2 regions of the Frankia sp. Hr75.2 genome follow, and region 1 is predicted to be linked to the other one. Evidence: predicted binding sites of a transcription regulator. Region 1 holds the regulator's gene; the other holds the start of a gene.
What was found. The regulator LexA, encoded in region 1, represses DNA repair genes until DNA is damaged. The targets are predictions, from matches to a motif close to CGAACNNNNGTTCG.

Region 1 (3,679 bases):
GCGGCCCTGGCACGCCTTGCGCACTCCCACGATCACCTTCGCGCGGCTGAAGGGCTCGGTGGCCCCGCTGCGCTTACGGACCCGCAAGGAGGCCTCCTCCATGGTCGTGAACCGACGGCCACAGGCCGGACACGACCGCCGGCGCCGGATCGCGGCGCCTTCCTCGGCCTCCCTGCTGTCGACGACACGGCTGTCGGGATGCCGGCAGAAAGGGCACCGCATGGTCCGCTCCCCTCCACCCCGGGCAGGCTGACACTGCCGCCCGCGGGGTGCGTCCGACTGGGTTCCGTCACCTCGACCGGCGGCCCTGCGGACAGACGGTCAAGGCCCTGTGGATTACCTGTGTAACAACCTGTGGATGACTTGCGGTGCTGCAACTACAAGATGTTGTGTCCACCGTAGCGCACACCCCCGACAGATCCGACACCGGCCCCTCCGGCGCATGTGGTCCTCAGGTGTGTTCTCGCCAGCCCGCGCCGGGGCCACGACAGGCGGTGACACCAGCCGGACGTGCCCTCGGTGGGGCAGCCGCAACACCTGACGCACCGAAAGCCCCGGGCATGCCGGGCCGCCGAGCTATCGGGGCGTCGGGGCCGCAGCAGGAAAGCCGGGTCAGGGGAGCCGGAGCTCCTGACCGGGCATGAGCGTCACCGTGTCGAGGCCGTTCAGGGTCATGAGCCCGCGGACGGTGTCGCGGGCGTCGGCCTCGGGGGCGGCCTCGTGGGCGATCTCCCAGAGTGTCTCCCCGGACCGCACGACGTGCGTCCGGTAGCTCACCGGGACGCCGGTGAACGCCTGTGACGCCGTCACCAGCACCAACGAGAAGACAAGGCCGAGGAGCGTGCTCGCCAGCGCCACCACGACGATGCGGCCGCGCCTGGTCAGCCGCAGCGGCGGCCGCGCACCCGACCTCCCCCGCCCACCGGCCCGCGACCGGGACCCGGCCCGAGGTCGAGGTCGAGCCTCAGGCCGGGCGTGGGGCTGAGGCCGGGGACGCTGGGGCTGGGACTGCCCACTCGGCCCAGGACGCGGCCCGGGCGCCGCGGCGGCCGACCCGGCCGCGACCAGCCCGACGGCTGCCTCACGCCACCACATGCCGGGCATCTCGATGACGGACGCCCCGGATCGCCGCTCACCGCCCCGCCTGGACTCACCGGGCGGCACCGTGGCGGCCGGAGCAGCCCCCGAGAGACCACATCGGGCGCCACGAGAGCGAACCGGGCGCCCTACCGGCACGCGGCCCATGCCGCGCACCGCCACCCCCCGCACCCCGCGGCCACGGACGGCGACTCCGCCCACCGCGGCTCCACGCACGCCGCGTGCCCCCCGCGCACCCGTCGCGACCTGCGCACCCTGCCGCAGCGCGCAGCTGCGGGACACCGGGTGACCCCGCCGAACTGACGCATTCCCACCGGCCGCACCGCCACCGTCGGTCATGCCAACCTCCCAGGCGCGAACACTCGTTCGATCGAACGCCTGAGCGATTCTTACACGGCCGCCACGCACACTTCCCCCGACACGCTCGAACAGACGTTTGAGATTCGGCGACCGGCCGACTACCGTCAAGGACGATCAGTTGTGGACGATCGTGCGAGATGAACCGAGCACGAAGGACCCTGCCAAACCGATCAGCCGAACCGATCAAAAGTTACTAATCGGACAAAGCATTGGAACGACCGGGTGGGTGTTGGCGGAGCCGGGCCGTCGACCACCCGGTCCTTGGCAGCCGCCGGTGGCACCATCCGCCGCGCGGAAGCATCGACAGGAGAGCGGTAAGCGATGACCAGCCAGGAACGGGGTACCCGCCGAGGTGACACCCGTGGCAACGTCCGGGATTTTCCCGACAGCCCCGCGGACGCCTCGGGCCTGACGCAGCGGCAGAAGAAGGTGCTCGAGGTCATCCGGTCCGCGGTGGAGCGGCGTGGATACCCGCCGAGCGTCCGGGAGATCGGCGAGGCTGTCGGCCTGACCAGCACCAGCAGCGTGGCACACCAGCTCAAGGTGCTGCAGGAGAAGGGGTTCCTCCGGCGCGACCCGAACCGGCCGCGGGCGATGGAGGTGCTTCCGATCGGCGGCGCGAAGGCCGGCGGGCGTTCCCGCGCGGGTGCCGCGGCGGCGGCCGGCGCACCCGCCGAGACCACGGCGCTGGAGGCCGGCACGCCCACCTACGTCCCCCTGGTGGGGCGGATCGCCGCCGGTGGGCCGATCCTCGCCGAGCAGGCGATCGAGGACGTCTACCCGCTGCCGAAGGAGATCGTCGGCGAGGGAACTCTGTTCCTGCTCAAGGTGGTCGGCCAGTCGATGATCAATGCCGCCATCTGTGACGGCGACTTCGTCGTCGTCCGGCAGCAGCCGGTGGCGGACAACGGCGAGATCGTCGCGGCGATGATCGATGGGGAGGCCACGGTCAAGCGGTTCCGGCAGCGCGACGGCCGGGTGTGGCTGGCGCCGGAGAACCCGGCCTTCTCCGACATCCCGGCCGAGGACGCGACCATCCTCGGCCGCATCGTGGCGGTGATGCGCCGGGTCTGATCCCCGGCACGCGGCCGGCACCGGGCAGGCCAGGCACCGGTCAGACGTCAGGCGTCTGACCGGTGCGGTGTTCAGCTCGCGGTGTTCCGTCGGGGCTGGTGTTCAGGCAGGGCCGTCAGGCGCGGAACGGCTCCAGCTCGGCGGCCAGGCCCACGGGCACGCGCGCGGCGACCTCGGTGCCCTTGCCGGTGTGCTCAACTCGAAGCACCTCGCCGATCTGGTGGATGCGGGAGACGAGATCGCCCCGGGTGTAGGGCACCAGCAGGGACATCTCGACCTCCGGGTGCGGTATCCGCGCCGAGAGCGCCTCCACCAGCTCCTGCAGCCCCGCCCCGGACCGCGCCGAGACGAAGATGGCGTCCGGCACCGCCTGACGCAGGACGGCGAGCGTGGTCGGGTCGACCGCGTCCACCTTGTTGACCACGATGAGCTCGGGCACCCCGGCCGCGTCGATCTCGGCGAGCACCTCGCGCACGGCCGAGATCTGCCCCATCGGGTCCGGGGCCGAACCGTCGACGACGTGCAGGACGAGGTCGGCGTCCACCACCTCCTCGAGCGTCGAGCGGAACGCCTCGACGATCTGGTGCGGCAGGTGGCGCACGAAGCCGACCGTGTCGGCCAGGGTGAAGATCCGGCCGTCGGGCAGCGTGGCCCGGCGCACCGTCGGGTCGAGGGTCGCGAACAGCGCGTCCTCGACCAGTACGCCCGCCCCGGTCAGTCGGTTGAGCAGCGACGACTTGCCGGCGTTGGTGTAGCCGGCGATCGCGACGGCGGGAACGGCACCGCGGCGGCGTGACGACCTCTTGGTCGCCCGGACGGTGGCCATCCCGGTGAGCTCTCGGCGCAGCTTGGTGATGCGCGCGCGCAGCCGGCGACGGTCCGTCTCGATCTTCGTCTCACCGGGGCCACGGGTACCGATCGGCGCCCGGCCGCCGCTGGCGGCCTGCCGGGACATCGACTCACCCCAGCCGCGCAGCCTCGGCAGCATGTACTGCAGCTGGGCGAGCTCGACCTGCGCCTTGCCCTCGCGCGACGTCGCGTGCTGGGCGAAGATGTCGAGGATCAGCGCCGTCCGGTCGATCACCTTGACCTTGACGACCTCCTCGAGCTGGCGCAGCTGGCCGGGGGTCAGCTCGCCGTCGCAGAT
Region 2 (3,679 bases), on a different contig from region 1:
GGCAACGGCCGGCATCCCGTGAAAGATGCCGGCCGCCAGCAGGACCGTCCGCAGCTACGCGCGCACCGGACGCCGAACACGGACCATGTCCGCCAGCGCCACCACCGACCGAGGGTCGAGCCGGAGCAACTCCGAGAAGAGCCGCTCACCGGTCGGGCCCTGTGGCGTCGCATTCAAGAGCGTGTGCAGCGCGTCCTGGTACGACGTCCACGCGCCGGACCCCCACGACCCGGACGGAGGCACCCAGCCGCCGCTGGACATCGACGAGTCGCCGTGCATCGACCGGAAGATCAACCTCACGTCAGTCCCACCCGGCACAACCGGCCGATGATCGGTGTAGATGACCCGCGGCAAGGTCGCGGTTACGTCGACGAGGTCCCGCAGCATCGCACCCGCCGCGATCGTCACCTCATAACGGCCATCCGGACGCGGCTCTACAGCGACGAACGGACGCCCCTCATACGGGTTACGCCAACCACCAGAACCAGGCGGAATACTGGGCACGGGTCACTCTCCTGTTTACGCAGGTTGTGATCAAGGTCCTGGTGTGGGTGTGCCACCACCCCGCCAGGACCGCCTACCTCAATGATACAACGCAGCGCTCCATCATTTTGGAGGATCGTACGATCACGGCGTGACCGACGACGACCCGTTGCTCAGCTACAGCCAGCTAGCCGAACTAGCCGGAGTCCAGCCGAGCACCTTGCGTCGCTACCGGGCTGAGGGACGCATGCCCCCGCCCGACGAAGAGCCCACGCCCGATCGCCCCAGGTGGCGCCTGTCGACCTACAACGCATGGATGGCAAGCAGACCCGGACGCGGACGCAGCCTCAACGCACGCCAACCCAACACCGACAGCTAGACCCCGCAAACACGAAAAAACCCGCTTGCAACAGCAAGCGAGTGCATCTATGCAGGTCGGACGTCACATCGATGTTCTATTTGCGTACCCAAGTGCCACCAAGCACGTGATGTACATCATATGTGCAGTTTGGTCAGCCTCCACTAGCCGGGGATCTCCCCGGGATCCTCCGCCAGGCCCAGCAGGACCGTCACCGGGACCACGACCTGCACCTCGCACGGCAGTGGCACCGCGTGTTCGGTCCGCCCGCACAGGAGGTCGACGAGGACGTCCGCGCGGATCTGGTCACGGCTGCGGGTGTCCTCGGCCGTCCGGTGCGCGGCGATCCCCTGGGTGATCTGATCGACCCGCTGGTAGCAGGCGGTCGCCTCGTCGGCGGGCAGCACCGCGGACAGGCAACTCGTCCCGTCCTCGCCCGGTGACACCCACACCCGCCGTTCCTTTTTCCGCGCCCGCGCGCGTTCGGCCGCGCCGGCCGGGTCCAGCCGGTGTACGGCACGGCGGCACGCGTCGGTGAACGCTCCGCGGGTGGGTCGGGCGCCGCCGGCCAGCACGCGTGCTTCGACCTGCGCGACGAGCGGGTCGTTGAGCGGGCGGACCGCGTTCTCCAACGAGCGCAGCCGCTGCAGATCCAGCACCCCGGCCTTCAACGCCTCCACCGCGTGGGGTAGCCGGCGCGCCACCGTGCACGCGAACAGCATCTGGCTCGCCGCGGCCTGCGGGGACAGCCCCAGCACCGCCGCGACATCCTCCGGAGCGAACTCGTCAAACAGAACCTCCCGACCGGCCGCCGGGGGCCGTAGGTCCGCGAACTGCGCCAACAGCGCCAGCAGGTCCGCGTGGCTCGCCGCTATCGACCGGACCGCCGCACCGATCTGACCCAGCAGCACACGCACCCGCCCCTCGAACACCCCCTCCTGCTCCGAGGAGTCGACCGGGCCGGAACCGCTGTCGTCAACCTTCACACTCCGCGCGGTATTCATGGCGCAGACACCCATCCCACAATCGAATCGAACACACGTTCGACCATAAAGGTGTGTGCGCCACCCCGACAAGCGCGAACCAGACGAGACCACACTAAGTTCACATTCACCCAGGCACTCACACTCCTCGACACATCAAGCACGAGAAGAGGTAAAGTGACCGCGACACGGAACAGCCGACTCACCCCTTCCACGATCGGTCCCATCGATACACACAAGAGATTGCAGCCGCACGAGCATCGGCAGCCGAGCGTCGACGCACGACCACGACACCGTTAACCACTTATCAACGAGTGCACCAAATAGACATAAACCGTTAGCGAATCGGTCTCACACCGTCAAGGTTGGGACGCGAATGACTCAACAAAAGATGGCACTGATATCGATATTGAGCTAAGCCCACTGTCACCACGTGCACCAGAGGCTCATGAGAGAGAACCAGGAATCATGATGCACGTAGCCGCGTTGATCGGCAGCCGAGTCGTAGGCCCTGCTAGCAGCCAGAACGGTCCCGCCAATGTGATCTGCGTCTACGACCGGATCGCGGTGGCGGGTCCCGGGGGCAGTCGGGCCCACACCCATTCGACTCGTGATCGTGAGCGTGCCCCCGAGCACGAACGCCGCGAGGGCCTCAGGAGGCACAGGTGGGGGCCCGGCCGCGCCGACCACGCCGTCCACAGGGGCGTCCCAGTGATCAACTGCTCGAGGCTCCTCGTGGTGGCCGGACCGTGATCGTCGGATTCAAGGCGCGGGCCACGGTGACCGACGATCCCGAGGTCTCCCCGTTCCGCGACGGCACGGAGTCCATTGCGGGCAACCGGATCATGACTCATTCAGCTTGGTCTCCGTGTACGGCGAGCCTGACGAACCTGGACGCCCTCGGCGCGCTTCGTCCGGGCGGCCTGGAGGGCGTCGTCGCCCACGCGTTCCGCGGTCGCTCCGGCGCGCTGACAGACGGCGATCGGGCCGGCGAGGTGAGGGGGCTGCGCGTCGAGAGCGCCCCACCGACGTTCTCGGACGGATTCGACACGATCGTCGGGGAGCGTCGACTCGCACCAGTCGACTGTGTCCGGGCCGGTTGGTGGTACCTGGCCCCTCCGCAGTACGCTCCTGAACGGAAAGCTGCAGCTCAGACGCATGATGACCGCTTGCACGGCGGTCCGTCGGCCGGCCGGGATCCATCGGCCGTTCACGGAGCCGCCACACAGACAGCCGCCGTCGGTGCAGTGCGCCGAATCCCCCGATCGGTGCCAAACGCGCCGGCGGCGGCGCTGGCGGCGGGAGCCACTGGGCACGACGCAGTTGCAAGCCAGAGCAGGTGGGCCGGGCCGCCTGCAATCGGCGGACGACTCGGCTCGGCATCTCTGACACGCGTGATGGGGACGACACCCCGTCGCTGGCCTGACACTGAAGTCGTGCCGACGCTGTCCGACGACGCCATTGCCGCGCTCACCGCGGACCTCGCCCCGCTCGACGCCGATCTGACCGCCCGCTTCCCCGGCGATCCGGGCACCCGCCAGCCCGTCCACACCTGTTATCTGCCTGCCGACCGGCTGCACCCGGACGTCGTTCTCGAGTGGGGCGAAGCCGCCCGGGAGGCGCTGCGCCACCATGCTCCGGATCCGGATGCCCTGGCCGCGGCGACCGCGGGTGACTCCGACCCGGCGATCGCCGCCGCCGTGTACGCGCACGTCGTGCAGGCGCTGACCGTCGAGCCGATCCAGGATCTGCGGGTCGATCTCGAGGACGGGTACGGGACCCGCCCGGACGAGGTCGAGGACGCCGACGCCGTGCAGGCGGCGCAGGCCCTGCGCACCGCGGCGGCGGCCGGCGC

Region 2: the regulator LexA is predicted to act here: its motif matches at 1,874-1,887, upstream of AC559T_RS05740 (DUF222 domain-containing protein).

The regions. Positions count from the first base shown of each region.
Region 1 is NZ_CASGGV010000303.1:31,960-35,638, forward strand. Features, by position in the region: gene nrdR (transcriptional regulator NrdR) at 1-222, opposite strand, end outside; gene AC559T_RS25120 (LysM peptidoglycan-binding domain-containing protein) at 613-858, opposite strand; gene lexA (transcriptional repressor LexA) at 1,780-2,532, shown strand; gene hflX (GTPase HflX) at 2,648-3,679, opposite strand, start outside.
Region 2 is NZ_CASGGV010000054.1:3,583-7,261, forward strand. Features, by position in the region: gene AC559T_RS05730 (hypothetical protein) at 55-408, opposite strand; gene AC559T_RS05735 (helix-turn-helix transcriptional regulator) at 635-862, shown strand; gene AC559T_RS05740 (DUF222 domain-containing protein) at 1,006-1,827, opposite strand; gene AC559T_RS05745 (DUF6986 family protein) at 3,261-3,679, shown strand, end outside.